Regions from separate parts of the Vibrio hippocampi genome, predicted to be linked through region 3. Evidence: predicted binding sites of a transcription regulator. Region 3 holds the regulator's gene; each other region holds the start of a gene.
The links. The regulator PurR, encoded in region 3, represses purine synthesis genes. The targets are predictions, from matches to a motif close to TNANGNAAACGTTTNCNTNA.
Positions count from the first base shown of each region.

Region 1: the regulator PurR is predicted to act here: its motif matches at 2,278-2,297, upstream of metK (methionine adenosyltransferase).
Region 2: the regulator PurR is predicted to act here: its motif matches at 4,410-4,429, upstream of L9Q39_RS07665 (NCS2 family permease).
Region 4: the regulator PurR is predicted to act here: its motif matches at 3,513-3,532, upstream of L9Q39_RS06655 (phosphoribosylaminoimidazolesuccinocarboxamide synthase).

Region 1 covers NZ_CAKLCM010000001.1:464,286-472,217, reverse strand. Annotated here, with positions in the region: gene tkt (transketolase) at 63-2,060, opposite strand; gene metK (methionine adenosyltransferase) at 2,466-3,620, shown strand; gene L9Q39_RS02330 (DUF2189 domain-containing protein) at 4,004-4,798, shown strand; gene L9Q39_RS02325 (SprT family zinc-dependent metalloprotease) at 4,893-5,402, shown strand; gene L9Q39_RS02320 (endonuclease) at 5,516-6,190, shown strand; gene rsmE (16S rRNA (uracil(1498)-N(3))-methyltransferase) at 6,286-7,017, shown strand; gene gshB (glutathione synthase) at 7,045-7,932, shown strand, end outside.
Region 2 covers NZ_CAKLCM010000002.1:1,174,301-1,182,232, forward strand. Annotated here, with positions in the region: gene L9Q39_RS07650 (response regulator transcription factor) at 12-668, shown strand; gene L9Q39_RS07655 (ATP-binding protein) at 682-2,031, shown strand; gene rplY (50S ribosomal protein L25) at 2,199-2,477, shown strand; gene L9Q39_RS07665 (NCS2 family permease) at 2,881-4,260, opposite strand; gene L9Q39_RS07670 (MATE family efflux transporter) at 4,696-6,099, shown strand; gene L9Q39_RS07675 (hypothetical protein) at 6,288-7,865, opposite strand; cyclic di-GMP riboswitch class I at 7,898-7,932, opposite strand, start outside.
Region 3 covers NZ_CAKLCM010000002.1:665,769-673,700, forward strand. Annotated here, with positions in the region: gene glgA (glycogen synthase GlgA) at 1-1,316, shown strand, start outside; gene L9Q39_RS05500 (MATE family efflux transporter) at 1,415-2,776, shown strand; gene L9Q39_RS05505 (alpha/beta fold hydrolase) at 2,895-3,695, shown strand; gene L9Q39_RS05510 (putative signal transducing protein) at 3,692-4,024, opposite strand; gene L9Q39_RS05515 (TVP38/TMEM64 family protein) at 4,025-4,744, opposite strand; gene L9Q39_RS05520 (TfoX/Sxy family DNA transformation protein) at 4,904-5,491, opposite strand; cyclic di-GMP riboswitch class I at 5,611-5,694, opposite strand; gene purR (HTH-type transcriptional repressor PurR) at 5,863-6,870, opposite strand; gene torD (molecular chaperone TorD) at 7,099-7,743, opposite strand.
Region 4 covers NZ_CAKLCM010000002.1:936,052-943,983, forward strand. Annotated here, with positions in the region: gene L9Q39_RS06645 (helicase-related protein) at 1-1,471, shown strand, start outside; gene L9Q39_RS06650 (transporter) at 1,679-2,071, shown strand; gene L9Q39_RS06655 (phosphoribosylaminoimidazolesuccinocarboxamide synthase) at 2,295-3,401, opposite strand; gene L9Q39_RS06660 (hypothetical protein) at 3,739-4,134, opposite strand; gene L9Q39_RS06665 (hypothetical protein) at 4,353-4,553, opposite strand; gene L9Q39_RS06670 (tetratricopeptide repeat protein) at 4,736-5,761, opposite strand; gene L9Q39_RS06675 (DUF2786 domain-containing protein) at 5,804-6,487, opposite strand; gene L9Q39_RS06680 (DUF3334 family protein) at 6,630-7,307, opposite strand; gene ydiJ (D-2-hydroxyglutarate dehydrogenase YdiJ) at 7,566-7,932, shown strand, end outside.

The DNA.
Region 1 (7,932 bases), on a different contig from region 3:
CAAAAAAAGCCGAGATGCTTTTCACATCTCGGCTTTCACTGATTTCAGTGTCGTTGTTTCGCTTAAGCGAGTAACTCTTTCGCTGTCGCAACCACATTTTCAGTGGTGAAGCCAAACATCTTGAACAATTCACCCGCTGGAGCAGATTCACCGAACGTCGTCATGCCGATGATCTTACCGCCAAAGCCAACGTACTTGTACCAGTAATCCGCAATACCTGCTTCCACAGCAATACGCTTAGTCACGGCTGCTGGAAGTACCGCTTCACGGTAAGCATCATCTTGAGCATCAAACACGTTGGTTGATGGCATCGAAACCACGCGAACTTTGTGACCTGCAGCCGTCAGTTCTTGGTAAGCATTCACTGTCAGCTCAACTTCAGAACCTGTCGCAATCAAGATAAGCTCTGGCGCACCGTCACAGTCTTTCAGGATGTAACCACCCTTGGCAACGTTCGCTAGCTGCTCTGCGTCACGATCTTGCTGAGCAAGGTTTTGACGAGAGAAAATCAACGATGTTGGACCATCTTTACGCTCGATAGCATGTTTCCACGCAATCGCAGACTCAACTTGGTCACATGGACGCCATGTGCTCATGTTTGGCGTTACGCGCAGAGAAGCGATCTGCTCAACGGGTTGGTGCGTTGGACCATCTTCACCCAGACCGATAGAGTCGTGAGTGTAAACTTGGATGTTCTGAACTTTCATCAGAGCAGCCATACGCATTGCGTTACGTGCATATTCCATGAACATAAGGAAAGTCGCACCGTAAGGAACAAAGCCACCGTGTAGCGCAATACCGTTAATAATGGCTGTCATACCAAATTCACGCACACCGTAGTGAATGTAGTTGCCAGATGCATCATCTGCCGTCAATGACTTAGAGCCAGACCACATTGTTAGGTTAGATGGCGCAAGGTCAGCAGAGCCGCCCATAAACTCAGGAAGCATCTTACCAAAAGCTTCTAGTGCATTTTGTGATGCTTTACGTGAAGCAATGTTGGCAGGGTTTGCTTGCAGATCTTCAATGATCTTGCTGGTTTCCGCTTCCCACTGTGCTGGTAGCTCGCCATTGACGCGACGCTTAAACTCAGCAGCCAGCTCTGGGTAAGCCGCTTCATAAGCAGCAAGCTTCTCGTTCCATGCCGCTTCTTTTGTTTGACCAGCTTCTTTGGCATCCCACTCAGCATAGATATCTGCTGGGATTTCGAAAGGACCGTGTTCCCAACCAAGGAATTCACGCGCCGCTTTGATCTCGTCGTGGCCGAGTGGTGCACCGTGACAGTCGTGAGAACCCGCTTTGTTTGGAGAACCAAAACCGATAATCGTTTTAGTACAGATAAGTGTTGGCTTACCTGTTTCTGCTTTAGCAGCTTGGATCGCAGCTTCAATCGCTTGAGGATCGTGACCATCAACCGCAGGAATCACATGCCAGCCGTAAGACTCAAAACGCTTAGGTGTATCGTCAGTAAACCAGCCTTCTACTTCACCATCGATTGAGATGCCGTTGTCATCCCAGAACGCGATCAGCTTACCAAGACCAAGCGTACCAGCAAGTGAACACGCCTCGTGAGAGATACCTTCCATCAAACAACCATCACCCATAAAGACATAAGTGAAGTGGTCAACGATGTCGTGGCCTTCTTTGTTAAACTGAGCCGCTAGAGATTTTTCAGCTAATGCCATACCAACCGCGTTGGTAACACCTTGACCAAGAGGACCTGTTGTCGTCTCGATGCCTGGAGCATAGCCGTACTCAGGGTGACCTGGCGTTTTAGAGTGCAGTTGACGGAAGTTTTTCAAATCGTCAATTGATAGCTCGTAGCCTGCTAGGTGAAGCAGAGAATAAATCAGCATCGAACCATGACCATTTGACAGAACAAAGCGGTCTCGGTCAGCCCAGTTTGGGTTAGTTGGGTTGTGATTTAAATGAGAACGCCAAAGAACTTCGGCGATATCAGCCATACCCATAGGTGCACCTGGGTGACCTGAGTTAGCTTGTTGAACACCATCCATGCTAAGAGCACGAATTGCATTTGCGAGTTGTTTACGAGAAGACATGTCTGCTCCTGAGTGCATTAAGCGAAATCCAAGTTTTTCTTTGCTGATCGATTATTCAGCGCCGAGTATTGTCGCAAAGCCCTAGAGTGTGCGCAAACTTTTTGTACCCTAACTGCCTCATTCGAGAGATAAAGCGGGTAGATAATCAGCAGCAAGCTAACATTTTGGTCACTTTTGCTAAGGTTACAAGGCGCAAGGTGCATTTTTGATTTAGCTATAGAGCAAACGTTTGGCTATAAGATAAAAGCAATTTGCTCGTAAGATAGAGCAAAAATCACTTGCTTATCAGACATCCATGACTAGAATAGACGTCTAGATGTAGATACACCTACAACATATATTGAATTTCCCTGAAGTGAGCCTTGGATAATCGGCTTACTCAAACAACCTTTTATTGGAGCTCCCATGGCTAAGCACCTGTTTACTTCTGAATCCGTTTCAGAGGGACATCCGGATAAAATCGCTGACCAAATTTCAGACGCAGTACTAGACGCCATTCTTGAACAAGATCCTAAAGCGCGTGTTGCTTGTGAAACTTACGTTAAGACTGGCATGGTCATGGTCGGTGGTGAAATCACCACATCAGCGTGGGTAGATATCGAAGAATTAACTCGCGAAACAGTCCGTGAAATCGGCTATGTTCACTCTGATATGGGTTTCGATGCTGATTCTTGTGCCGTTCTAAACACCATCGGTAAGCAGTCTCCAGACATCAACCAAGGTGTTGATAAGTCCGATCCAAAAGAGCAAGGCGCCGGTGACCAAGGTATCATGTTCGGTTACGCAACAAACGAAACCGAAATCCTGATGCCAGCGCCAATCACTTACTCTCACCGCCTAGTTCAAAAACAAGCGGAAGTGCGCAAGAACGGCACGCTACCATGGTTGCGCCCAGATGCTAAATCTCAGGTGACCTTCCAGTACGACCAAGGCAAGATCGTTGGTATTGATGCAGTGGTACTCTCGACTCAACACTGTGACTCTATCTCTACGCCAGAACTGCGTGAAGCGGTTATGGAAGAGATCATCAAGCCAGTGCTTCCATCAGAGTGGATCAACAAAGAGACTAACTTCTTTATTAACCCAACCGGTCGTTTCGTTATCGGCGGTCCTATGGGTGACTGTGGTCTAACCGGTCGTAAGATCATCGTTGATACCTACGGCGGTGCAGCTCGTCACGGTGGCGGTGCGTTCTCTGGTAAAGATCCATCAAAAGTAGACCGTAGTGCGGCATACGCTGCACGTTATGTAGCAAAGAATATCGTTGCTGCAGGTCTAGCTGACCGTTGTGAAATCCAGCTTTCATACGCTATCGGTGTAGCGGATCCAACCTCTATCATGGTTGAGACATTCGGTACTGAAAAAGTATCACAGGACATCATTATCGAAGCAGTACGTCAGCACTTCGACCTACGCCCTTACGGCCTACAAGAGATGCTAAATCTTCTTCAACCTATTTATAAGAAGACGGCTGCTTACGGTCACTTCGGTCGCGAAGAGTTCCCTTGGGAAGCGACGGACAAAGCCGCTATTCTGCGTGAATTTGCTGGTCTGAAGTAAGCCTTGCGGGTGACTGACTGATTCATCCGTCTAAGTCATCTTCAAACAAGTCATCTTCGAATAAGCAATATCTTTAAAAAAGCTCTCAGACTATCTGAGAGCTTTTTGTTTTTTATAACCAAAGTAAATTCAATGTTCTAAATTAAATCAGAGCTTGGTACCACCTAATACAACCGGTTCACACCTACTACATCAAACCAATGAAACATTGTGTTTTCTGACAACTAGGTCAATAGTTATTGAGCGGGGACTAAGCCATTCGCCTGTTGACGACTGACTTTCCGCCAATAGAAAAAACCTTTTTGAAGTACACGATGACCTCAATGGTCGTCTTACTTCGTACAAATTTTTTAATTGCCAGTTTGTCTCATCAGGGAGGAATTATGCCTCGAACTGTACACACTGAAGACTTCCAGCGTACGACTCAAGTCAAAGACACTGAATACGCTAGAACGATTCCATGTCGAAAGGTATCCATTTCAGCACCGCTTCATTGGTTAGCATTAGGGTTAAATGATTTCATTCGCATGCCTATTATTAGCGCATTTTATGGACTCTGCTTCACTGCCGCGGCCGTTGCCATTGTGCAACTTGTTCAGTGGCAAGGTACTCACCTCGTCATAATGCCAAGCCTTGTGGTTTACATGCTGATCGGTCCTTTTCTGGCTCTCGGGTTATATGATGCGTCTTGGGAACGAGAAAAGGGTCATAAGCCGAGTCTACTGCACTCAATGAAAGCGATTGGGCGCAATTCCACCTCGCAATGGGCGTTTGCTGTGATACTGGTGGTTGCGATGATTTTCTGGATGAGGATTGCCGCGCTTCTGCATGCTCTGTACCCGTCGGTTCAAGGCGCGCCACTGATTGACTTTGCACCGTTCCTTATCATCGGCTCAGCGGTGGGCGCTGTCATTGCGGCGCTTATTTTTGGCATTTCCGCGTTCTCTATCCCATTGATGATGGAGCGAAGAGTGGACGTTATGACGGCCGTCTTCACCAGTTTCAACGCCGTGAGTCAAAACAAACCTGCGATGATTGTTTGGGCATTTATTATCTGCGCCGGTATTTTGGTCGGCTTCGCGACCTTTGGACTCGGAATGATCGTCGTAATGCCCATCTTAGGGTATGGCACTTGGCACGCTTATCACGAAACCATTTACAAGAAACACCACCCATAAATATTCCCCGACGCCACACCACTCAAGACGTTCTCTTTTGAGTGGTGTGGGTATACAATGCAGCTCTACGTGAGTTTTTATTAGTGGTTTCTCCTTGCAACACCGTTTATCTCCTTCACTCAAGCAGCAGGCTCAGCAAGCGCTTGATGATTGCATGCTACAAGCACAGCACTATTTCTCTCGATCATTCCCGAAACCGAGTTTGAGGTTTGACTTACGTGGCAAAGCGGCGGGCAAGGCGTATCTACAGATTTGGGAAATTCGGTTAAACCCCGTTTTATTTGCCGAAAACCCTGACGCATTTCTCACTCAAGTTATCGCACACGAAGCGGCCCATCTGATCACCTACGCCTGTTTTGGACGAGTAAAGCCGCACGGAAAAGAGTGGCGCGCAGTCATGCAACAAGTCTTCTCGGTTTCTGCCAACACCACCCACAGCATGAACATCCGCTCCGTTCAAGGTAAAACCTTTGAATATGTGTGTGGCTGTCGCAGTACATCCATGACCATTCGTCGTCATAACAAGGTGGAACGTGGGCAGGCAAATTACCGCTGTGTCAGTTGCGGGCAAAACCTCACATTTACGGGTAAACAACTCACCTAATCCCCTCCCCCGAGTAGCTTGTCTATTTAATGTGATCTACACTGGACAACTTAATACTTTTCTAAGACTTTTTGATGTTCCGTATTGCCCCCTTTTTACCCGCTATTGGGCTGATGCTACTGCCCTCTGTTGCCGTTTCTGCACCACCAAGTAGCTTCAGCAAGGCAAAGAAAATTGCCGTCACCATTTATCAAGACCATCCAAAATCCTTCTATTGCGATTGCGATATTGAATGGAATGGCAAGAAAGGCTTACCTAAACTCGAGTCTTGTGGCTATAAAGTCCGTAAACAGCTAAAACGAGCCAGTCGTATTGAGTGGGAGCATGTGGTTCCTGCATGGCAATTTGGTCATCAACGCCAGTGCTGGCAAAACGGTGGTCGCAAGAATTGCAGCAAAAATGATAAGACTTTTCGCTTGATGGAAGCGGATCTGCATAACCTGACACCGACGATTGGTGAGGTCAATGGCGATCGCTCCAACTACCATTTCTCACAATGGAATGGAGTGGACGGTGTCAGCTATGGTCAGTGTGAAATGCAGGTTAACTTTAAGCAGCGACGTGCCATGCCTCCAGAGCGTGCCCGAGGCGCGATTGCTCGCACCTATCTCTACATGAGCCAAGAGTATGGTTTTGCGCTTTCTAAACAACAGACGCAGCTCATGAAAGCATGGGATAAAACCTATCCTGTGAATGCGTGGGAATGCACAAGAGACCAACGAATCAGCCTCCAACAAGGCAACCATAACCCTTTCGTTTTACAAGCCTGCCAAAATCGCTCACTGTGATAAAATTAACGCCTGCAAGCCCTTGTATTTTTTAGGGCTTGCATCCATCTTATACACTTAAGTTATCTCAACGCCTTATCTATTTGGACAAACCTATGCGCATACCTCGTATTTATCACCCGACTCCTATCGACTCATTAGGCTCCTTGCCGCTAAGTGATGATGCGGCTGGACACATTGGTCGAGTGTTACGTATGAAAGAGGGGCAAGAGCTGGTGTTATTCGACGGTTCTGGTTTTGAATTTCCTGCCACCATCTCAGAGGTCAGCAAGAAAACGGTCGAAGTCACGATCAACGATAAAGTAGCAAACAGTATTGAATCCCCACTGAACCTGCACCTTGGACAAGTGGTTTCCCGTGGTGACAAGATGGAATTTACCATCCAAAAATCGGTTGAATTGGGCGTAAATACCATTACTCCACTGATTTCCGAGCGCTGCGGAGTCAAACTTGATGCCAAGCGTTTCGAGAAAAAAATGCAACAGTGGCAAAAAATAGCCATTAGCGCGTGTGAACAGTGCGGTCGCAACAGCGTGCCAGTCATTCGCCCTATCATGTCACTGGAACAGTGGTGTGCCGAGCCCTCAGAGGCTCTCAAGCTCAATCTGCACCCAAGAGCAAAATACTCTATCAATACCCTCCCTGAACCAGTCGAAAAAGTCAGACTGCTGATTGGTCCAGAGGGCGGACTATCTCAAACCGAAATTGAGATGACGGAACAATATCAATTTGAAGAAACCCTATTAGGCCCGCGAGTTCTCAGAACAGAAACCGCAGCACTCACAGCGATCACTGCACTGCAAGTTCGCTTTGGTGATCTGGGCTAAGACGACTTGGGTTAACTGGAGAAAACTATGATCAAACTTGGCATCGTGATGGATCCCATCTCATCCATCAATATTAAAAAAGACTCAAGCTTTGCCATGATGCTGGAAGCACAGCGTCGTGGCTACCAAATTCACTATATGGAGATGGATGATCTTCACCTTGATCAAGGTGTGGCGGTAGCGGATACCAAAGTGGTTTCGCTAAAAGAAGATCCTGCCGACTGGTATCGTTTTGAGTCAGAGCAAACCATTAAGCTCAGTGAACTCGATGCGGTATTGATGCGTAAAGATCCCCCTTTCGACACCGAGTATATCTATGCCACGTATATCTTGGAACGTGCTGAAGATGAAGGAACGCTGATCGTCAACAAGCCACAAAGCCTACGTGACTGTAACGAAAAGCTGTTTACTGCTTGGTTCCCAGAACTAACGCCAACCACCATCGTGACGCGGAAAGCTGAAAAAATTAAACAATTTCAGCAGCAACACGGTGATGTGATCCTTAAGCCACTTGATGGCATGGGTGGCGCGTCGATTTTCCGTGTTAAACAGGGCGATCCAAACGTATCGGTGATCATCGAAACCTTAACCAACCACGGCAACAACTACGCCATGGCTCAGACGTTTGTTCCAGACATTAGTAACGGTGACAAACGCATCTTAGTGGTCGACGGTGAACCAATGCCATACTGCCTAGCGCGTATTCCGGCTAAAGGCGAAACTCGTGGCAACCTAGCTGCGGGCGGTCGTGGTGAAGCTCGTCCATTAAGTGAGACAGATAAACAGATCGCAGAAACTGTCGCTCCCATTCTGAAGCAGAAAGGGTTAATATTTGTAGGTCTGGATGTCATTGGTGACAAGCTTACCGAAATCAACGTCACTAGCCCTACCTGCATTAGAGAAATAGAGGCAGCC
Region 2 (7,932 bases), 510 kb from region 3:
GAGCGAAATCTATGAAAATTTTAGTTGTAGAAGATGAGCCACTCCTAGGACAACAAATCATTGAAACCCTCGAAAGCGCAGACTGGGTTCCAGAACTGGCGCAAGACGGCATTGATGCACTTTATCGAGCCACCTCTGAAGAGTGGGATGCGATAGTTTTGGATCTCGGTCTACCAAAAATTGATGGGCTTACCGTGCTGAAAGGCATCCGTGATGAAAACATCAACACGCCCGTTGTTATACTCAGTGCGCGCGATACATTGAGTCAAAGAGTTGAAGGGCTGAATGCCGGTGCTGATGACTATCTCACCAAACCCTTCGAGATGATTGAGTTAATCGCGCGTATTCGCGCCCAATTACGACGCGCATCAGGCAACGCCTCTCCGGTATTGCAAGTGGGCGATTTAAGCCTCGACACTCGAACCTCAAAAGTCTTATGGCAAGGACAGTCGGTCAGCCTGACCGCTCTGGAATATAAGGTCGTCGCTTACTTTATGCACAACAGTGAAAAGGTCATTTCTCGCACCGAACTGGTTGAGCATATCTATAAGCAAGACTTTGATCGCGACTCCAACACCATTGAGGTATTCATCGGTCGTATTCGTAAAAAGATCGCGCCGCAAATAATTAAAACGGTTCGTGGACTGGGTTACCAATTAAATGCCTAGACTCCACGACCAACTGGCGATGATGCGCAGCAAGGTCAGTCAACTCAGTCTAAAAACACGCTTGCTGCTTGCCGCGACACTGTGGCTGTCCGCCATGTTAATTGTCGCCGGCGTTATCATTCCGGGGTTGGTGCGTGACTATCTTGATCAAGAGTTGCAGCAACAACTTAGCCACACCATGGATGAAGTCGTCGCCAGCCTTGAAGTCAACAAACAAGGTCGCCTAGAACTGACATCCACACTCTCCGACCCAAGATTTAATCAACCGTACAGTGGTCTTTACCTGAGCATTGACAGTGCAGACCAAGTGGTACGCTCTCGATCACTTTGGGATCAACATATTGATGTGAAACACAAAAGTAAAAAGCACAAAAGCTACTTCGGTGCTAAAAAAGAGCAACTGGTGGCGATTGAGCGCACCATTTTTCTGCCCGACGTAGAAAGCCCTGTTCACATCATTATTGGTCAAGATGAAGACCCGATTGAAGCCACGCTGCAATCATTGACGGGACAACTTTGGGTTATTCTGGCGGTATTGGCTGGCGGTATCCTCACTTTAGTCATAGCGCAAGTCAGTTGGTCATTGAGACCATTAAATAAGATGCAAAAAGAGCTCAAACAGCTCAAAGCTGGGCAACGAAGTACGCTAGAGCAACAATATCCTAAAGAAGTCGCGCCGCTCGTTGATGACCTTAACGCGCTGATTTTCCACTATCAAGAGTTGCTAGATCGAGCAAGAAATCACGCAGGGAACCTATCCCATGCGCTTAAAACGCCCCTGTCGGTGCTTAAAAATGATATTGCCCACTTAAGCGAGCAAGACGCAGCCAAACTCGCGCCTAGTATTCAACAGATCCAAGCGCAGATCGATTACCATTTAGGGCGCGCTCGAATGGCGGGTTCGATGAACATCTTAGCCGTCAAAGCCTCGCCCAGTGAGCGCGTAGATGCCATCTCAATGGCGTTTGACAAGGTTTATGCCTCCAGAGAATTAATGCTGATTAGCGAACTCGATACCGACCTGTTTGTTGCGGTTGAGCAAGCTGATCTCGATGAAATGCTGGGCAACCTATTAGAAAATGCCTACAAATGGGCGAATGGAATGATCAAAGTTAACTCCGAAGTGATCGACGGTAATGAAACTAACATCATTATCGAGGATGATGGTCCTGGTATTCCGGAGGACGAGTGCGCCAAAGCCATTAAGCGCGGTGTGCGACTCGACGAATCCACACCGGGAACGGGATTGGGGTTAAATATTGTTAGTGAAATGGCGCATAGTTACCGAGGTCAACTGACGCTACATAAAAGCACGATGGGCGGACTTAAGGCGATTTTACGCCTGCACCTCGCCAAGGAGTAAAATTTAGTGGCTTATCAGTGTTTTTCTATTGCCCGTAACCCGATTGGATGTTAGTATCCGCGCTCGTTTTGTGAGTATCCATTAAGGATCACTTAACGTTCTCCATCTCGACTAGGTCGCTATGTCAGATGGCATTTTTTTAATTTTACTATTTGAGAGTAAATACTATGAAATTCGAAGCAGTAGTACGTACTGAACTAGGTAAGGGTGCGAGCCGCCGCCTACGTCACGCTGGCCAATTCCCAGCAATCGTTTACGGTGGTGAAGCAGCGCCTGTTTCTATCGCTCTAGCACACGACGAAGTACTAAACCAAATGGACAAGCCTGAATTCTACGAAGCAATCACTCTAGTGATCGGCGGCGAAGAAGTTAAGGTTAAGCCACAAGATGTTCAACGCCACGCATTCAAGCCAAAAGTTGAGCACATGGACTTCATCCGTATCTAATTCCCTACCAAGGAATTACTCGGATTAAATCCAGCCTTTTGCATATAGAAAGATTCTCGGTCTTACCAACCCTGTAATCTGAAAAATTCGAAACCCCGATAGCTACCAACTGTCGGGGTTTCACCGTTTTTGGGCTTCCCTCCCCGTCCATACAGCACTTCAATCTACTCGCACCTATCGTCTGTTTCACATTTCTTATTCACCAGACAGCTTTAGCCTAACTTCCCAACTCGCTGTGTGTCTCTGCGCTGCCAGTCTTTACGCTGCAAATATCTACGCTACAACATAGTCACTGCCGATACTACTGAACAAAAATTAACACGAAAAAAAGCCTGTGGCATTACCACAGGCTTGAACACTATAAATGTCTTAACGGTAACAACAGCGAGCAGAAACCTGAGTTCTAGATCGCCCAACCGCCAGCGTAGAACGCCACCAAGGCGATGGTAATTAATACCGTACCCAGATTCAATTGACGCCACTCACCAGCAATCAGGCGACCACCAACAAGGCAGACGAAACCCAGCATGATGCCAGTCACGATGTTTGAGGTTAGAACAATAAATACCGCACACACTAAGCCCGACAGTGCGCCAACCAGATCATCAAAGTCCAGTTTAGTGACATTGCTGAGCATCAATAGACCGACATACATCAAAGCTGGAGCCGTTGCATAGCTCGGAACAAGGTAGCTAATTGGCGACAAGAACAGCAAGACTAAAAACGCCAGTCCTACCACCACCGCCGTAAGCCCAGTTTTACCGCCCGCGGCTGTCCCCGTTGCCGATTCGATATAGACGGCTGCTGGCGAGCCACCAACAAAGCCAGAGAATATGCTGCTGACAGAATCCGCGGTCAGTGCTTTGCCACCATTGATAATGTTCCCTTGATCATCCAAAAGATTCGCTTGCCCAGCAACGGCTCGAATGGTGCCTGTAGCGTCAAAAATCGCTGTCATCACCAAAGCTAAGACACTTGGTAGGACGATAGGATTTAGCGCGCCGATAATATCCATAGAAGCAATCAGAGAGTTTTCGCCGCCGAATGATGGCAGAGCAAACAGACCTTGATACGTCACCGATGGGTCAACCAGCAGCCCAAGCGCCGAAATGGCGATAATCACCAACAAGATACCACCAGTAACACGACGCTTTTCAACACCGATGATCGCCGCTAAACCAACAATCGACATAATCACAGGAAAAGAGGTAAATTCACCCAGCGCAACCGGCAGACCTGCATGTGGGTTTTTTACCACCAGACCCACACCGTCGGCCGCAATCAGCAGCAAAAACAGACCGATACCAATCCCGGTACCATGAGCAATGCCTGAAGGTAAATTGGTCAAAATCCACTGACGAACGCCGGTCACGGTAATCGCAGTGAACAACACACCCATCAAGAACACCGCGCCCAGTGCAACAGGAATCGAAACACCCTGCCCTAGCACCAAACTAAAGGCGGTAAAAGCCGTCAAAGAAATCGCACAACCAATGGCGAGTGGTAGCTTAGCCCACAGACCCATTAATAAAGAACCAAAAGCCGCAACCAAGCAGGTAGCAATAAACACCGCACTTTGATTAAAGCCTGCCGCTCCTAACATATTCGGCACCACAATAACGGAATAGACCATGGCAAGAAACGTCGTGGCACCAGCAAGGATCTCTTGGCGAACGCTGCTGCCTCGCTGTGAAATCATAAAGTAGTTATCTAGCCAACGGTTGTTTCTTTGATGACCAGACTGTTTGTCCGCTTCGGATGGCGTTGAGGTATTGTTGGACATGGTTGTACCTTTGTAGAAGTAAAACGGCAAAGCTCCCTAAATCGATCCATCGTGGGGCTAGTAAACATCTAAATATTAAAAATTGACCTATCCCCAAGTCATCTCAAGATGCGAGGTAACTTGGGTATAATCACACGTCCATGGTGAACAGTCGAAACCGATAGCGTTACTGACAGCATCGCTATAAAGGGCGAGAAGATACTCCTTTATTTCCCAGTTGACAATCAGTTTTATCGTTTGCGCAATCGGTCACATCACCAACAGTTCACCATTATTCATTCTCTTAAAGATAAGTGTATAACTGGTGAAAATATCTCCACTCTTGACTCGACAAATCAAGCTGTTTATATTGGCGCCGTCTTAACGGCACACCCTAAAATGCACACCAGCCATCCTGCTATCATTCGTGCATTTCTATAGGTGTTTATACACATCATGCAAACGAATAATTCTCCTTTTTCTCGTTTTACTCGTGAATCTGGTGCATTAATGCATCTCTCGATTCCTATTATCTTTACCCAACTCGCAACCCAAGCTATGGGCTTTGTCGATACCACCATGGCCGGTCAAGTCAGTGCGGCGGATCTCGCGGCTATTGCTCTTGGCACCAGCCTATGGATTCCCGTGCTGCTGTTGCTACGCGGCACCATTATGGCGCTGACACCCGTCGTTGCCTTTCATCGTGGCGCAAGAGACCTAAAAAGTATCTCCACTGAATGTCTACAGATGACTTGGTTGGCATTGCTGTTTTCCGTGTTATTGATTGCCTATTTGCTTAACGCTAAACCTCTGCTTGAGTGGATCGGCGTGGCTCAAGAGATCATACCTATTGCCAGCGACTACGCGATTGCGCTCGCCTTTGGTGTTCCCGGTATCGCCCTGTTCTATATCATGAATGGCTTTTGTGAGGGGATGAACAACACCAAAGCGCCGATGATCATTTCTGTGTTCGGGCTATTGGTCAATATTCCCATCAACTATGTACTGATCTACGGTAAGTTTGGCTTGCCGGAAATGGGCGCTGTGGGATGTGGTTGGGCAACCAGCATCGTTTATTGGATGATGTCAGGATTACTGTACTCCTATATCAAAACCCATCACCACTATAAGCGCATCATCCAGTTTAGCGATATCAAACCTAAGCCGAGCCAAATGGTACATCTGCTTAAACTGGGTTTGCCGATTGGGATGAATATTGCAGTATGCGGCAGTATCTTTGCGGTTATCGCGCTATTGATTGGTCGTATCGGTGCGGAAAACGTCGCAGCGGCGCAAATCGCGCTGAATGTGTCTAGCATGACCTATGTGATCCCAATGAGTATTTCGTTTGGTATTACCATACGTGTCGGTCACGCACTCGGTGCGAGAGATCACCTTGGTGCGGTTGAGCGTAGCAAAATTGGTATTGTGGTCGCGGCATTGATCTCTTTGGTCTCTATCGTTATGTTCTTGACCATTCCTGACACCATTATCAGGCTGTATACCAGCGATCCGGCAGTCAGCGCGACCGCAGCGACGTTACTGCTGTTCACCGCTATGTACCAATTTAGTGATGCCCTGCAAACCTCAGCCAACGGCGCGTTGCGTGGTTACAAGGATACTAAAGTGCCGATGATATTAGCGATTGCCTCTTACTGGGGGCTCGCGTTACCTTTGGGTATCGTTTTAGGTTTAACTGACCATATTATCCCTGCGATGGGCGAAAAAGGCTTTTGGGTTGGCATCTTAACCGGTCTCAGTGTCGCCGCCGCTCTGATGTTGTTGAGATTGCGCTTTGTGATAAAGCGTCATCAAACAGCCATTGAGCCTACGCCTCTGGTTCAACCTCAAGCCGCTTAGCAAGAAATAAACTGAGCTGTAAACTCACTCAGTTATTAACTGACTCAGCTATAAACTTACTCGGCTATAAACTTACTCGGCTATAAACTCACTCACCGATAAACAAAGCCTCTCTCCTTTTGCAGTAAAGGAAGAGAGGCTTAATAGTTCAAAATTATTGAACGAATGGTTGCCGCTTTATCACCCTGCTATTCGTTGACAATGATACGCAAGCCTTGAATATCAATACCGTCATGACTGATTGAGGTTGGCGAAATGCGTGGCGTCTTATCTTTAATTCGAACCTTGACTAAACGACAAGACTTATCTTCATCACCGTCAAAGGTGTAAAAGATCTCTTGATTAGTACGCAGAAGTGTCTCGTCATCATCCGGAGTAATACCGCTAGTTAAGTCGACTTCTTCAACCTTATTCAACACCACGTTTCTGGTGTACATACTGTCTTCATTAGCATCATAGCATCTTAAAACAGCCGTCACTGTACCCTGCTCTGGATAGTCACTAAACGTTTCCGCTGGGTAGTTATTGGTAAACTCATTCAGCGCCAAGGTATTGTTGTAGATTGGGCAGCCTCTACCCGCCATCGGTATCGTGACTCGCGCATTTAATCCCATACGGAAGAAAGTGCTCGATCCCTGATCGCCAGTCAAATTTTGAATGAGTTCAGGACTGTGCCCGCCTTCCGTCTTTCTCTTTATTTTCACATTACGACCGATTAAATTGTCGAAATCACAACTAAAGAAATTGTCACTCGATTCATCGTTACCTTGTAGACACAGTTTTAGATTCTTACTTTGCGCCTTAAACAGCATCGAACACCAATCATACAGTTCATTAGGCTGCGTCTGAGTCACGGTCACATCATCGACCAATACGCCATACGAATCGGGAATACCATTGTCACGCAGATTAATCGGTGTAAAGAAGCGTGTTGCCTTAAATGTCACCGTTCCTTTAAAGAAGCCATGTTCAAGCTCATTAATGTCGACAACTGCTGGGGTTGTTGGGAACACCGCTCGCTGATCACCCGTATCCCAATCAATACCATCAACACCCGCAACGCTCATTACTTCACCGCCGACTCTCACAATCAAGTCACCGACATCACGACTGTTGGTTGAGCGCTTCTGAAACTCAACATCCATACTATAAGTCGCACCTGGCACCGTTGGAACGAAAGAGCGAATACGAACGTTTGCAGGGTTGCCGCCCAGTATCGGCAAAGGCGCGGCCGTACCCACGGTGACCGAACGCCCTGTACAGTGCTTAGAATCACTGTCTAGCTCTGCGATATAGTTAACTTCATTCGATTTAATATTATACGGCGCACCATATGTTGCTGCAGTACCGAGTTCCAGTACCGGAGCACAGACGTCATTCACAGCGGTACGAATTTCTTTGACGGTATAGTCTTGACGCAGCGCTTTGAAATTATCCAGACCCAGCATCGCCTTTAAGGTAGAACGAGTCCATATTGTCTCAAAGTGAATCTGACCATCAATCGCACCGTTCACGACCTGCCCAGTGGCAAAATCTGAACGGTCGACCAGTAAAGAAAGCAATTGCAAGATATCAGCGCTATCTGGTGCGTCATTAAATTGCACCAAAGACCAAGATCCTTTATTGAAGTCTTCCTGCACCTGAGGTGTTGGGAGTAATTCAGCGCCGAAGCTTTGACTGTATGTCACGTCATCGGCGGCGAAGGAGGATGAAGAGACCATTGCCCCGACGAGAAGTGTTGAGAGTAACGTTTTGTTATACGCCATGTCATATTGCCCTAAGTATGAATTTACATTCACCTAGTAGCGCAGCCCACTATATATCCATTAGTGC
Region 3 (7,932 bases):
ATCAAACCTTACCAAATAAAGAGCATTATCAGGATGTGCTTGCTACTGAATTAGAACACTGGCCTCATACCCCTTATCAAGTAAAGAAAACAGAGCTTGATGGTGTTGAGGTATTTGTGATCGAATGCGCTCGCTATTTCGATCGCCCGGAGCTCTATGCTGAGCATAACCAAGCCTATTTGGACAATGGTGAGCGTTTTAGCTTTTTTGCTGCCGCTAGTTTGGATGTACTGCCAAAGCTTGGCATCAAACCGTCCATTGTTCACGCGAATGACTGGCATACTGGTTTTGTTCCATTTCTACTTAAAACGCGCTATGAACATGATGAGCGTTTTCATGGGATTAAATCGGTATTAACCATTCACAATGCCATTTTTAAGGGTAACTTTAGCTACAACCAGCTTGAGCTTATTCCTGAATTGCAACTGTCTGGTATGGAGTTTTTGCAGTACGGTGAAGGGCATGTGAGTATGCTCCGTGCTGGTATTGCCTTTGCGGACAAGGTTAACGCGGTGAGCCCAAACTACGCAGCGGAACTTCTTACCCCACTTGGCGCTCATGGTTTAGTGGATGATTTTGTGCATCGTTCTAGGGACTTATTTGGCATTGTTAACGGCTGTGATTATTCAGAATGGAACCCGAAAACGGACGCTTTTTTGCCGCAAACTTACAATGATGAGTTAGACAGTATGTTGCAAGGTAAGCGAGCTTCTAAGCAGACCTTACAGCAAGAACTCGGCTTGCCTGATCAAGATACTCCGATGGTCGGCATGGTATGCCGCCTGACTCACCAGAAAGGCTTCCATTACATTCTGCCGATTCTTAATCAGTTTTTGAAAAATAATGTGCAGGTGGTAATTGTAGGAACCGGTGAACCACAGATTGCTGCTCATCTGAGGCAAATCGCACAGCAGTATCCAGATAAGTTTGCGTTTGTAGAAACCTACAACGAAAGATTAGCTCATCTGGTGGAAGCGGGTTCCGATTTCTTCCTAATGCCTTCGGAATTTGAGGCCTGTGGTCTGAATCAGATTTACAGCATGGCTTATGGCACCTTACCTATTGTTCGTAAGGTTGGCGGTCTAAGAGATACGGTCATCGACTTTGATGATGATCCAGACAATGCCACGGGTTTTGGCTTTGATGAGCCTTGCCATGATGCACTTTTAGTGACTCTTCAGCGTGCACTACTGTTTTATTTACAATATCCGGATATAATGCGCGGCATGCAACAGCGAGGTATGCGCATGGACTTTAGCTGGACAGAGTCCGCAAAAAGTTACATCGATATGTATCAGTTAGCACTGTCTGAATAAATATCAACGACAGTGACCGCAATGCAAAAACCGCTTATCTTATTGTTGATAAGCGGTTTTTTTGATGCTTAAGAAACGTGATTAGAGGTCATCCTAGTATGCCAACAGGCAAAAACTGCAGTCCAAACGGCAATGATATCAACAAACGTATGTCTATTACGGCTCTCGCTTGGCCTATTTTAGTCGAGATCTTGCTGCGCACTATATTGGGAACCAGTGATGTATTCATGCTGAGTGGCTATTCGGATAAGGCTGTCTCTGCCGTGGGTGTGATTTCTCAGCTAACGTTTTTCTTGATTATTGTCTCCATGTTTGTAAGCAGTGGTACTGGTATATTGATTGCGCAATATAACGGTGCTGACAAGCCTCAACAGTCCCAAGATGTGGGTGTGGCGAGTATTGTATTGTCCTTTGTGGTTGGTGCGGTACTGAGCGTTTTAGCGCTGATGTGTGCGATTTACTTTTTGCCTTATTATGGACTTGAACCACAGGTCGAGCAGTATGCACAAGAATACCTGCTGATTAGCGGAGCGATGACGTTTAACGTGACCATCGGCATTGTTTTGACGACAATTTTCCGAAGCCACGGTTATACCAACTTACCTATGGTGGTGAACATCATCAGCGGCGTGTTGAACATTGTTGGTAACTACATCGCGCTTTATCAGCCATTCGGTTTACCCGTCTACGGTGTTGAGGGGGTCGCGATTGCGACTGTGTTCAGTCAGGTGGTGGGTACGTTACTGCTTTGTCTATTAGTTGGTCGCAGTGGCATCCATCTTCCATTAAAAACGTTTCGTGATATTTCCAAGCATGTTTATACACGCATATTGAAAATTGGTGGGATGAATGCCGGTGAGATCCTGTCATACAATCTTGCCCAGATTACGATTGTCTATTTTGTGGTTCAAATGGGAACCGCATCAATGGCAGCGTTTACTTACGCTCAGAACATTGCTCGATTCTCTTTTGCTTTTTCGTTGGCGCTTGGACAGGCTTCGCAGATTCAAACCGGTTATTATCTAGGTAAAGGCTGGGTGAGTGCGATTACCAAGCGGGTACAAATCTATTTTTTGGTAGGCTTTATTGTCTCACTAAGTGCCAGTTTACTGATCTATGCATTGCGCGAACCGATCCTTGCGTTGTTTACTGACCAGCCAGAGATTGTCCTATTGACGAGCTCTTTGATTCTTGGCTCGGTGTTGATGGAGTCAGGGCGAGTGTTCAACCTGATCTTTATTTCTGCGCTCAAAGGAGCCGGTGACATCAAGTTCCCCGTTCAAATGGGGATATTAAGTATGTGGGGATTGGGCGTTGTCTTCTCGTATCTATTTGGTTTGCACCTTGGTTGGGGTGTGTTTGGTGCTTGGATGGCCATCTCATTAGATGAATGGGTACGCGGAATTGTGATGTTTAGGCGTTGGCGTTCGGGAATTTGGACTAAATTTAAAATAAGCTAACCAGAGTTAGACACATTTTGTCATGATTTAGCGGACCAAGCTCATGGAGAAATTTTCTACCTAAAGCGCTATTATGGTATGCTGTCTCGGTGTTATTGATATTTTTTTGGATTCATCTATGTCAGAAAGTTTACTGTTTCATAAAACTTATCACCATCCTACAAGTAAAGAGTGGGTGGTATTTGTGCATGGAGCAGGCGGCAGTTCCTCTATCTGGTTTAAGCAAATTAGAGCCTATCGCGAACACTTTAATTTACTGTTTGTCGATTTAAGAGGGCATGGAAAGTCGAACAATCTGCTAAAAGGCATTATTTCTAATCAATACACCTTTAAGTCCGTCACAATGGACATACTGAAAGTGTTGGACCATCTAAAAATTCAGAGCGCTCACTTTGTGGGGATGTCATTGGGAACCATCATCGTGCGTAATCTGGCTGAGATTGCGACCGACCGTGTCACCTCAATGGTGCTGGGTGGTGCTGTGACGCGCTTCAACACTCGTTCTCAGATCTTGGTTAAGATCGGCAATATGAGCAAACACGTGATTCCGTATATGTGGCTCTATCGCCTGTTTGCGTACATTGTCATGCCGCAACGAGGTCAAAAAGAGTCTAGACTCATGTTTGTTCATGAGGCCAAGAAACTGTGTCAAAAAGAGTTCAAACGTTGGTATGAACTTACCTCTGAAGTGAATCCATTGAACCGTTACTTTAAAGATAGAGAACTGCCGATTCCCACGCTGTATTTGATGGGCGATCAGGACTATATGTTTATTAAGCCGGTAAAAGAAATGGTCGCAGAGCATAAGTCGAGTCAATTACTAGAGATTAACGACTGTGGGCATGTTTGTAATGTGGAACGTCCAGAAGAGTTTAATCGTTACTCCATCGCGTTTATTCGTTCGGTACGCGCCTGTTAAGATTTGACCTCACTGATATTCGGTTGCATGCAATTCCAGCAAATATCGAATTGCGCTTCATTTTCTTCCTCACAGGCTTGGCAAAGCCACATTAAGCCTTCTCCCGCGTTTGATAGGTTGATCTGCCAATTTTCTATGGTACGTTTAGCCTCCGGTGCTCGACGCGTGTCTATTAGCCACACGTAAGGTAGAGTACTTTCGTCAAACGGCACTTCACCGCGCAATCCATACAACGACTCTCCTCGTACCTCAGATTGTATTCCCTGCGAAACTAACTGCTGATGTGCGATATGGGCTTCAGCAGGGGAGTTGGCAATAAATATCTTCATCTATTCTTGAACCTGTGGTGTTTGTCTAAATTTGTTCATTAACCACTTGGTGATTATTGGGAACAAGCCAAGCAATGCAAAAGAAGCGAGTACAGTCGGAGAAACGATACCTGCTAGGCTATCAATATTCGCCAACTGCGTACCAGCATTAAGGTAAACCGCGGTACCCGGAAGCATACCTAACTGACTCACCAGATAGAACTTACTAGCTTTAATCGGGGTTAATCCCATCAAGAGATTGATTAAGAAAAAAGGAAATACCGGGATAAGGCGCAATGACAGCAGGTAAAATGCGCCGTCTTTACGAACGCCTTCATTGATGGTGGTTAACTTAGAAGCGAATTTGGATTGGACCCAGTCGCGCAAGAAAAACCGACTGCTTAAAAAGGCGAGTGTTGCGCCAATTGTACTCGCGAATGAAACTAAGCCTAAACTGGTCCAAAAACCAAACAGCGCGGCACCTAGTAACGTCACTACAGCGGCACCGGGTATAGAAAATGCGGTAATAGCGATATACGCAAAAAAGTAAATTGATGTCGCTAAAACAAAATTAGCGTCAATAAATTCCGCTAACGCGAGTTGCTGAGCTTTAGCATTTTCAAGAGTCAGATATTGACCGAAATGGATACCCGCCCAAACAACGAGGATAACCAGTAACACCCCGACAATGAGTTTTTTACTTGGGGAGCGCTTGGGCGTGTCATGAGTTTGCTTCGTCATCTTTTTTATCCTCTGTCTATATCACTCTATAGTTTAGTAGACAGGTGGATGAGCGAATAACTTTCATCAATAGTAAATTAAATGGGTCTGAAAAAGTCGTTACTATTTCTCATGACTCAGCGAAGTCTTTCGCCTTTCAGCCAAGCCAACCAACGCGAATTAAATTAACTCAGCAAGCTGCTGACGCTTGTCTTGGGGAATCACCGACCAGTGTTTGCCCTCAATTGCGCCTTCAAGCGCCCATAGCAATTCGATACTCACGTTGCCTTTATGTGTGCGTTGGATAGCTTTAAAAGCTTCTACGGAGCCTTGTTGTTGCAATTCAGACACCGAATCAATGCCCGCTTTCTTTAGCATGCGTTCGGTTGTGAGTCGCAAGTTCGGAAGATCTTTAAGTCGAATCGAGGTTGGTTTTTGTTGGGCAATCTTGGCCTGCTTAGCCACCTGTAATGCTTCTTTTGCGTACTCAATGATCTTTTCTGGGGTTTGCCAATAAGCGTCAGGTAGCGCGAAATAGTTGGTGACCACAGGAAACCCACGTTTTTGGTAAACGTAAGGATGGTATGCCAGTTGCTGAAATTTGGTTGCCGTTGATTTGTCTGCACGAATATGAATGCGATCATTGACGACGAGTGCAAACATCGTGTCGTCAATAAATATTCCGAAGCCACCGAACATTGAGCGTGATTTGACCACGCCGATTTCGGAAAACAGCTTCATCGAATTTGTTAAGATAGGTTTATCCATGTTTCTTATTTCTCGGTTTCTATAACTACGCCACCTAGATCAGGTCCGAGAGATTAGCAAAACAGAGGTTATTAATTGTTAGCAAAGTTTGAGAATTTGCTGTTAATTCCTCTGCTGCCATCGGTAACCCCGCTACCTACCTGATTGGGTTTAGGCCGGAGGCTTTGCGTCCCACCTTTTCAAGTGGTTTGCCCTGTGCGTGACAAGCTAAAGAATAAAGGAAAAGCGATTCGATAACGGAGGCTTGACCTGTGAAGTGTGATGTTGGTTCAAAAAATAGAGTGGTTAGAAAGCAATGAATCGACTAGTTCTGTCATGAGAGTAAAAGCCCGCGTCGGGCTTTTATTACAAACATTGCTAGCTGATGAAAGTTATCTGTTGAGATCCAATACGGAATCACGCTCAATGATTTCTGGATGCATCTCGAAAATACGCTTGTCATGACCTTTATCTTTGATACGCTCAAGCAAAATTTCAAAGGCGTTTTTACCCACGCGTCGCTTCGGTTGGTGAACCGTCGTTAGCGGTGGAGAGAAGTATTCCGCAAGTTCAATGTTATCGTAGCCAATCACAGAGATATCTTCAGGGACTTTGACACCAAGTTGCTGAAGGCGACTCATTAAGCCAAGTGCCATTGTGTCATTAAAACAGAACACAGCCGTTGGACGATCTTCCATCGCCGCGATTCGGTTTGCTGCAATGACTGCGGTATCACACTCGAAATTACCCTCAAGGATTCGGTCAGCTTTCATTTCGATGCCCGCTTCGGTCATGGCTCGCTTATAACCATCAATACGCTCTTGGCAGACGGCTTTTTCCAGATGACCACTTAAACAAGCGATATCGGTATGACCTTTACCAATCAGGAATTTAGTGGCTAGATAGCCACCTTCTTCTGAGTTATCAATGATTTTATCCGCTTGTGAGCTTTCTGGGCCCCAGTCCATGATAACTTTTGGTATATCGGCATGGCGATCAAGCATTTCTAACAACTCTTCCGTGAGGTCGGAGCACATCACCAAAATACCATCGACACGTTTTTCCGCCAGCATGCGAATATAATCGCGCTGCTTCTCATATACACCACCTGTGTTACACAGAATTAGGGTATAGCCTTGGCGATAACAGTAACTTTCTACACCGTCGATCACTTCCGAAAAGAATAGGTTGGTTGATTGGGTCACCAACATGCCTATGGTTTTGGTCGTGTTACACTTTAAACTGCGAGCCACGGCACTTGGTGCGTAGTTAAGCTCGTCAACCGCGGCCATGACTTTTTCTTGTGTCGTTTCTGCCACGAAGCGAGTTTTGTTAATGACGTGAGAAACGGTGGTCGTTGAAACGCCAGCGAGACGAGCTACATCTTTTATCGTTGCCATCGCGATATCCTAATATCTCACCTTCTGCTTCAAAACGGACACGAAGAGAAAGTGGTAAATAAGCAAGGTTTCATGCCTATTTAAAGTTAACCAGAGCGACTATAAATCGCTGAAACGGCGAATTGTATGTCGAGCATCCATTGCAAGCAATGTAAATCTGTATAAATTTATATCAGTGGCGAGATGTGCCACTGAATTTCCAATAGAATCGGCAAGTTACGCTGACTCCTAAGGACGCAGATAAGTCAGGTCTAATTGGCAAAATGCGACTAATAGAGCACTACAGGCTGAATAAAATCCAAACTCATCGTGTTTTTCACACGCTTGACTGAATTGTTCGATCCAAGTGAGTAGGTGCTGCTCAATAAAGTCAGCTTGCTCTGAGAACGCTTCGTTAAGATGTTTTTCAGCCTCAAGTTCGTTGCTGCGAATAATGAGGTTGCCAAGATAATCTAATTCAATGGCGAGGTGATCCGCGGGTTCATTGAGATCTTTCGTGACGGCAATATTGTGCTTGGTTAATAATTGCTGCATTTGTAAAGCGGGTTCGCCATTAAGAAGACCGGATTTATCAAGATAAATTGAAGCGTATGGCAGTGCGCCATGTTTATCACTTTTCAAGAAAAGCTCGCAGAAGTCGGCGGATAGTTCGAGTTGAGCATCGTGGCGAACCTGCAGACGGTTCAGTGCGTCCACCAATTTGTCGATAGGTTGTTTTAGCGCTTCGTTTTCACCTAACCCAGACAAGAAAGCGCGGATCTCTGGCGATTGATATTGCTCTAGTTCACTTTCTGTTAACTCTTTGGTGAATAAACTTGATAACCACCAGTAGATTTCTGCGCGTTGTTCATTAAAGGCTTTTACTTCTTGCACTTTGGTACTCTCCAGCAAATATTCTATGGGTATATACCCAAGTTATTCATAGTGTAGACAAAAAATATGAATAACAGTCACTCACAATGTGAAAAAAAACCAAACAATATAAAGTAATATGAATAAATTAAAACTAAACTTTGAAGCATAAGGAATGGGGTGCGTATTGGCGTGGTGCTGAATCAAGGT
Region 4 (7,932 bases), 270 kb from region 3:
CACCACCTTAATGCTCAGCCATATTTCTCAAAGTAGTGCCAAACAACGAGCGGGTCGGGCAGGGCGTGTGATGCATGGACGATGCATTCGCTTGTACGGTCAACACGCGGCATTAATTAAAACGACACCGCCGGAGTTGCAGCGTGAGGCGCTGACTGAGCCGATGTTGGCAGCAGCAAGTTGTCACTATTCATTGCCTCAATTAAGGTTTCTTGATCCGTTACCGCAGAAGACCTTGGATAGCGCCAATAAGCAGTTACTGGATCTTGGAGCACTCGATGAACAAGGCGTTATTACTGAGCATGGTCGGCGACTTGCGCCACTTCCCGTCGATATTCTGTATGCAGATTTAGTCAACAAGATGGCAAGCAAAGCCACTCAGGAGGCGTGTATCGATCTGGTCGCCGCGCTCAGTGTTGCTGGGCGGTTATACCAAGTATCAAATAACGAACAGCAACGTGAACAACTGGCGAAACAAGAGCCGTTTGGTTGTGATGTGCAATTGCTCATTAGCTTGGTTCGGGGGCGAGAGTTTACTGGCGTGACTCTTGATAAGGAACGATGTCTTGAAGCGCAAGGATTGTCGGAACAGATGCGAGAATTGTATCAACTACCGCGCCTTGAAGTCGCCTCTCGTTATCAAAGAGAGGCATTGATTGAACAGATCGTATTAGCGAACGCCACGCTGCTGTTTGTTCGACGTGAAAAGCGTCAAGATGCGATGTCCAACGGTCAGATAGAAGCCTTGCTCCCAAGGGAGACGCGTATTCCTGCTGATTTTGAAGCCGCCTTGGTGTTAGATACTCATAGCCTACCGGGACGCGGAGTAAAACAGACGCTAACCCTGGCGACTGTGATGATGCCAGTATCGTTTAAGCAAGTTGCTGCATTAAATCTGGGACAATGGCAGGCAGATGGACTGCTTGATACCGAGCATGGCATGGTGTCTCAAGAAAAACTGGTTTATGCCGGGCGCACCATTGCCACTCGGCAGGGCGAACTGGCAACAGAGCATATCTGTGGTGTGATAGCAGACCAGATATGTGCAGGAGAGCGCTATCCTGAACTGGCGCAAGCCATGTATCAAAAACAGTATCATTGGCAGCTTTATCAAACACTATCCTCTCCGTCGTTTCAAATGCAAGATATCGATCTAAAGGCTTGGTTTGAGAAGCAACTGAACGATCTTGGGGTGACACAGTGGGATGATCTTGAGTTGATTGAAGCCGAAGATTTTAGTTTTGAGGGGATTCCGGATTGGGAATATGACGACTTTGCTCAGCGTTTCCCGCTTAAAGTGATCCTGAGCGGACTGACGTTATCGGTGGAGTATTTAGCTAAAGCAAAACTGGTGAAATTGACTTATGAGTCGGGCGCTCGAAAAGAGGACCCTAAACGGAAAGAGTTGCCGGTCTGGTCGGGGTGGCGAATTAAGTATCAAAAAGCCAGTCGAGTGATCGATATAAAGTGAAAAATATCAGTAGATAACAGAGTGAGTCATTGGTTATTTTCCAGTAATACTATGCAGCAAATTGGTTTCTTTGATGTTGCAAAAAAAGCATTTTTATACACGTCTTGGAGTTAATCTCTGTAATAAAGATTATTTTTTTATATCCTATTGCGCTATGCAACATCATCACTAATAGTAACGGTCGGTGTTCTCTAATCTGGAGTGATTATGTGCAACAAAGACAGTGTGGAAGTGGAATTTGACTATACCAGTTTCTTAGGAGCGTCCTGCAGTAAAAAATGGACTTTTCTCGAGTTGTTTTCTGCAATCGCACCGAGTTTTGGCTTCAAGTCAAATCAATATAATGAAGATACATTGAATACCCACGATAGACTTTTTGACCAAGCGTTTACTTCGTTAGCTTGTGGTCATAGCGATGAGGAAAATTTGGTCGAGTTAATGAAGTTAGCTCGTCAATATCAGGTGAATGCGCTAAAGATCGCGATGCCTTACGCGCTTGAACAGGGGCAAATTGCGTCGATTGAGCAGCGAGCGTTAGTCAACATTTCGCCCATGGTAGGTAATGATGACCTTGTTGTATCTATCTTGCCTATGATGTAACTGACGTTAGTGGGGGAGTATTAACAACTAGCGTGGAAAGCATGACTTTAATTGTCACCTTTTGAGAGATATTGCCGAGTAACAACAACTGGGTTTTATCGCTACTTTTGTATTTGTTAGTGTTTTGCTTGTTGGCTTAACCATGCTAGGTAAAAAAAGCTAAATAAACAAAGAGAGGATTTAATCCTCTCTTTGTCGTTTTTAATGCCGCAATTTAAGTTAGTTAATCTTGAATAAGATCGTATTGGCTTCTTAAAATATCGATGATTTCTTGCTTAGGATCGTCACTCAGTACTATTTTCTGACCAGTGATTTTCTCGGCAATACCGACATAAGTGTCAGAAACATCCATTAATGCTTTAAGCGGTAGCGCATTATCTTTCGCAAGGGCTTCGCGTTCAGGCATGCGTTCTTTGTTGAGCAAGATGTCGGGATCAGGGAAGTAATTCAGTAGGAACTGACGGAAACCTTCTTTGGAGTTTTCAACAATGTCACCGTCTTGATAAGCTTGTGTATCCCAAATACGCGATGAATCCGGTGTACCTACCTCATCCATATAGATCAGCTTTTCATTGCCACTTGCGTCAGTGACATAGCCAAATTCAAACTTGGTATCAACAAAGGTTTGCTCAATATTTTCGAGCGCATTACTGATCAGTGAGAAACCTTCTTTAAGCAGCTGTTCATAGCGGTCAATATCTTGTGCTTGGGTAAAGTTGAACGCTTGATAATTATCGCTAATATTGCTGCGGGTAATATTCACATCGTCCGCTTCTGGCACGTCAGGAATACCACGTAAAATGCCCTTTGTAGATGGGGTGATAAGCACATCATCAAGTTTGCTATCTTTTGCCAAGCCTTCTGGTAGTGTGATACCGCAGAACTCGCGTTCGCCTTTCTCATAAGCTCGCCACATAGAGCCAGTAATGTATTGGCGGCAGATCGCCTCGATCATCACTGGGCGCGCTTTTTGTACAATCCAAACAAATGGGTGGGGAATATCTAGAATATGGCTGTCTGCAAGACCTTGTTGTTTAAACAGGCTGAACCAGTGATTTGAGATAGCATTCAGTGCTGCGCCTTTTCCAGGTACACCTTTAATTCCGCCCTCACCATGCCAAATGCAGTCAAAGGCAGAGATGCGGTCGCTGATCACCATAATGGCGAGTGGTGCATCTTCAGCAACGTCGTAACCTTTCTGTTTGATTAGGCGACGGCTATCTTCTTCAGTTAACCAATAGACGGATCGTACTTTTCCGCTATGTACCGGCTTGTCGGTGCGAATGGGAAGATCGTCGTTAACAGCAAGAACTTGGTTAGCAAGGCTCATGTAGACATTCCTATCTATAGTTGGTGTCGAAATATACGACAAAGGACAAAAAGCATAATCGCTCGTTTACATGCCACGCATAATACCAGAACTATTATTCGCTGCCAGAGAAATAGCAAACGTTTGCGCAATTTGTGTTAATTCGGGGGCGGGAGTGATTAAAATTCACCCTATGAATAGGCTAGGGTGAATTAGGACAGCAAAATTAGCAGGGTAACAGCCAGCAATACGGGTGGTGCGTCTAACGCTCGTTCGACGATTTACGGGTGACAATCATACCGTCAATTTGAAAATAGAGCTGTAGCCGATCTGAACGTCGCGACAGTTTAACAACAAGTTAGTGCAGGCGGTGCGCGCTATTGAGATAGATAAGTTCACAGTCAAATTCAATCGCTAAGGTATGAAGGCGCGCCTGTTCTGAGGTAGAGAAAGTGCCATTAGCAATCACAGCACAAGCATTGCCAGAGCGAATCGCTTTCTCAACCACTTGGAATTGATTCAATGTGTGGGATGGTTTCATTTGAACCATATTTTGACCTAATGCATGGAAGCGGCTGACTTGTGCCATAGTAGGACGAGGACACTCAGCAGTCATTAATACCCACTGTTTTTTGCTAATCAATTGGTTCACTTTACAAAGGATATCATCGTTCAATAGTGAGGCTTGGCGAGCAGTAGCGCTTACCGTGTTTGATGCTTGCTTGTAACCGGTGTAAATGTTTTGAGAATGCATGATTTGCTGTCCTTATATACATACTGTATGAATATACAGTATTGTTGTTTTGCGGATAAATCAAGCAATTTTTACCAAAAATGGTTATTTTTTTGTCGGCAGGATTTAGGGGAAGGTCGCTAGGTTATAGAAATTAGGCGCTAGGGCGGGAGGTTGGGCTGTGGAATCTTTAGGAGTGTAGAAACAAAAACGCCTCTTTAGCAGAGGCGTTTTTGTTTTTAACTGGCTTGGAGAAGCGTTTCGGCGTGCTTGGCTCTAATTGCCAGCTCTTCGAGATTAAATTGTCGAACATCAAGAGTAGCGATGTCGTTGCATTCTTGGCATGAATGGTTGCATTTGCCGTCGACATATTCGTGCTTGGTGACCATACTCGGTTTCTTACACCAATCACAAACACCCGCTATAGAAAAAGTACGCATGGTTATCCTCGTTAGTAGAATTGCTTTAGTATTGTCGCGCTGCATTATTACATAGTCGTGCTAACTCGGTGACGATAACGTTTCAATCCGTGTCATTTACTCAAGCGTGATCACAGTATTTGTATGATTAATTAGAAAGGTCAATAATTTCAATAAGTAAAATAAATACTATCACTGATCCGCTACGCTTTACGGTTTTGCTTGATTCGATTAAGAATGACATCCAGAGCAAGGTTTAACTGCTTCATTTCTTCTTCACTGCCTTGCGCATCAGGATGGTATACGCGGGAAAGTTTTTTATATCGCTGTTTCAAATGACGAATCGTGAGGTTCTGTCTATCAGCAAAGTCGAAACCAAATCGCGCGTAGGCGAGTTGCAGTTGTGCGTCAGGAGAGGTGGGTTGGTCATTGGCAACGTTTTGGTAACGTTCGCTTATGATCTTGATATGCTTTGTCAGTTGTTTGATTTTCTGCTGTTGAAGTTCTATTTGCTGTCTTAATTGTTGGGTCGATTGTTCACTTGCGCTGGTGCGCTGTCTACGGCGAAATTCTCGAGTGATGAATAGCGCCGACAGTATTCCTATCAACAATAAGTACATTAAGTGCAACCAAGGGAAAGGCGCGTTGCTTTTTATTGGAGTGGCATCAATGACTTCGAGTGGCGCGCTTAGGGTCTGTTGCTCTTTTTGCTGCAAGGCATCAACTTGGCGCTTTTGACGGGCATTATATTGACGTTGCAGCGCTTGGTTGTAGGCGTCTTGGTATTGAGGGGAGTCTTCACTGGCTAAGTGATACCAAAGTACCGCTTGATCTTCTAATGGGATCTCAATATCAAATTGGCTGTAGAGATTACCTAACTTGGCGAAGGCAGCGTTTTGTCCCGTTACCGCTAATTGAGTATAAAGCAGTGCCGCCTTGCTGGGATTTCGCTTGGTCCCTGTGCCGAGTTCCAATGCCTGAGCATAGTTAAAGCGAGCCGCCTGATGTCCGTTGTCACTGGCGATGCGGTACCACTTGGTGGCTTCTACCAAGTTTTTATTAACGCCTTCACCGGTTTCATAAGCTAAGCCCAATTGATATTGGGCTTGAGGGTCGTTGCTTGCTGCGAGTTGTTCAAGTTGGGCGACGGATGGTGCGGCTATGCAGCTCCATGAAGCGGTGAGCACAAGTAGCCCAGAGAGATTAATTCGCGTTAGATGTCGATACATAGATGACCGGTTTCACTCCTTGAACTGTCCGATTCGTCGTGGCTATTTCAACATCTTCGGTGCTTGAGCACCATCAATTGGGCGATTAACTGAGACAGTGCGACCTTTTTTTAATCCAACTTCGTAGTCGGCGGTAATATTCTTCATCGCCTCTTTGAGCTGTTGCTTAAAAGTTTCGCGATCAATGTTTTTAAACTCTTTGTCGATGTAATTGTTGATCTTATTGGCAGACTCATCATCTGGTGTTATCACGGGAAGTTTTTCGAGCGCGCCCTCAATCCAACCAGAAACGAATGAATTGACGCGCCTTGTGACTTCAGTGGTCGACTTCCCTGAGCCTGCAAAGCTGTTGCGGAATTGACCCGTTTGTTCATTCATCTCGCGATAAATAATATCAAACGCAAACGCAGCAAAAATGGCACGGTCAGCTTCACCAATATACTCAACGCGCTTTAGTCCTTTGTGATTTAACAACACTGCCTCGACACCAAACTTGGTATTGATGCCGCGAATAATGCGCAACAAGGTTGAACTAATGCTCGTCGGCAAGAGGTGAGTCGATTGGGTTTTACCCATCTTAATGAATTCGATGTCGTCTTTATCAAGACCATACTTGAGCATCAAGCGATGAGCCATTTTAATGGCGTTTGCAGCTTCGTTAACGTTAGCTGAATTACCAAGTTCTAAACACTTAGCAATTTTTTTAAGGGCTTTTTGCTTATCCACCGACAAAATTAAATCTCTACCGCAAAAGAAAAGGCAGCTATTTTAACGATTTTTACTAAAAAGTTAAAGTCGCAGCGGCGTCGTAAACGAAAAGAGGGCGCCTATTCGGCACCCTCTTGGTCACTATTGGTAAGGATTTGAGTTAGATACCCAACTCATCCAATAAGTCTTGATTGTCATCCTCTTTTGAACTCAGCATCTCACGCTCTTGTTTCGCTGCGCGTTGCTGTTCGATGATGTCATCAGGTGTTTCTTCTGGTTGAACTTCAAATTCTTCCATTTGAATAAATTCGGTTTTGTCCATAGCAAACTCAAGGTAAAAGATGTTGTTACCCTCAGTAGAGAAAGTTACCCGTCTTGCTTGTGGACGCTCTAAGTTAGTATCAACCGAGAGTACAACCTGCTTATTGATGGACATCATTTTAGGTTGGTTTTGAGTGATGTTTGTTTGTAGTTCTTTACGTACCTTACTAGTAAAGTCACCAACAAGTTGGTTCATTAGTTCGCCTAATACGTTACCAACATCATCCGCATTGTGGTGAATAGCCAGCTCTTCTTTTGGCATACCCATGCTGATCATGTAGTTGTGATACAGTTCAAGCGCGGCTTGAGAGGTGAAGTTAATAACGACCAGCCCAGAGAAACCGCCATCAAACAACACGAAGCAGCCGAAGTCAGGCTTAAGTGTTGTTTTAGGGATCTTTTGAACCATAGCTGAATAGGTCACTTTAGACTGAGAAGCTGAAGTAAGGACCGAAGAGACGGATTGACACAGCTTTAGAAGAATGTCTTCGGTGGTAACGACTTTAGTTTTTTTCATGATGTACCGCAAAGTTGTTTTTGTTTTTCTGTTGCCGAGTGTGTCATGAAGTGACCCGCTTGAAAAGTGGCGAACAGTCTCTTGCAATGTGAGTTTAAGATTTGATCACATTTTATTTGTTGTATAGCGGCAAGATGAGTAAAATCCGTAGGCCCGTTAAATAAAAAAAATCATATCCAATCAGTTAACGGGTTAATTTTTAGCCATAGACTCCTTAAGCTGAGCGGATCAGCGTAATTTGGGAGAGCAGGAAGCGAGATGTTACCAAGATTAGACATTCAAACGGACATTGATCCAACCTTAGTTGTATTCCTCCAACAACTAGAAGCAAAAGGCTTTAGCGGTGATATTGAAACGCACTACTCAAGCCGTTTGGCTGTTGCAACGGACAACAGCGTATATCAGCAGTTACCTCAAGCGGTGGTTTTACCCAAATCAACCCAAGATATTGCCCTGATCAATCAGTTATCAAACCAAGAGCAATTCCTCTCCATTACGTTTTCACCACGCGGTGGCGGTACGGGAACCAATGGCCAAGCATTGACACAGGGTGTTGTCGTTGATCTTTCTCGATATATGAATCAAGTGCTAGAGATTAATGAGCAAGAGGGATGGGTTCGAGTAC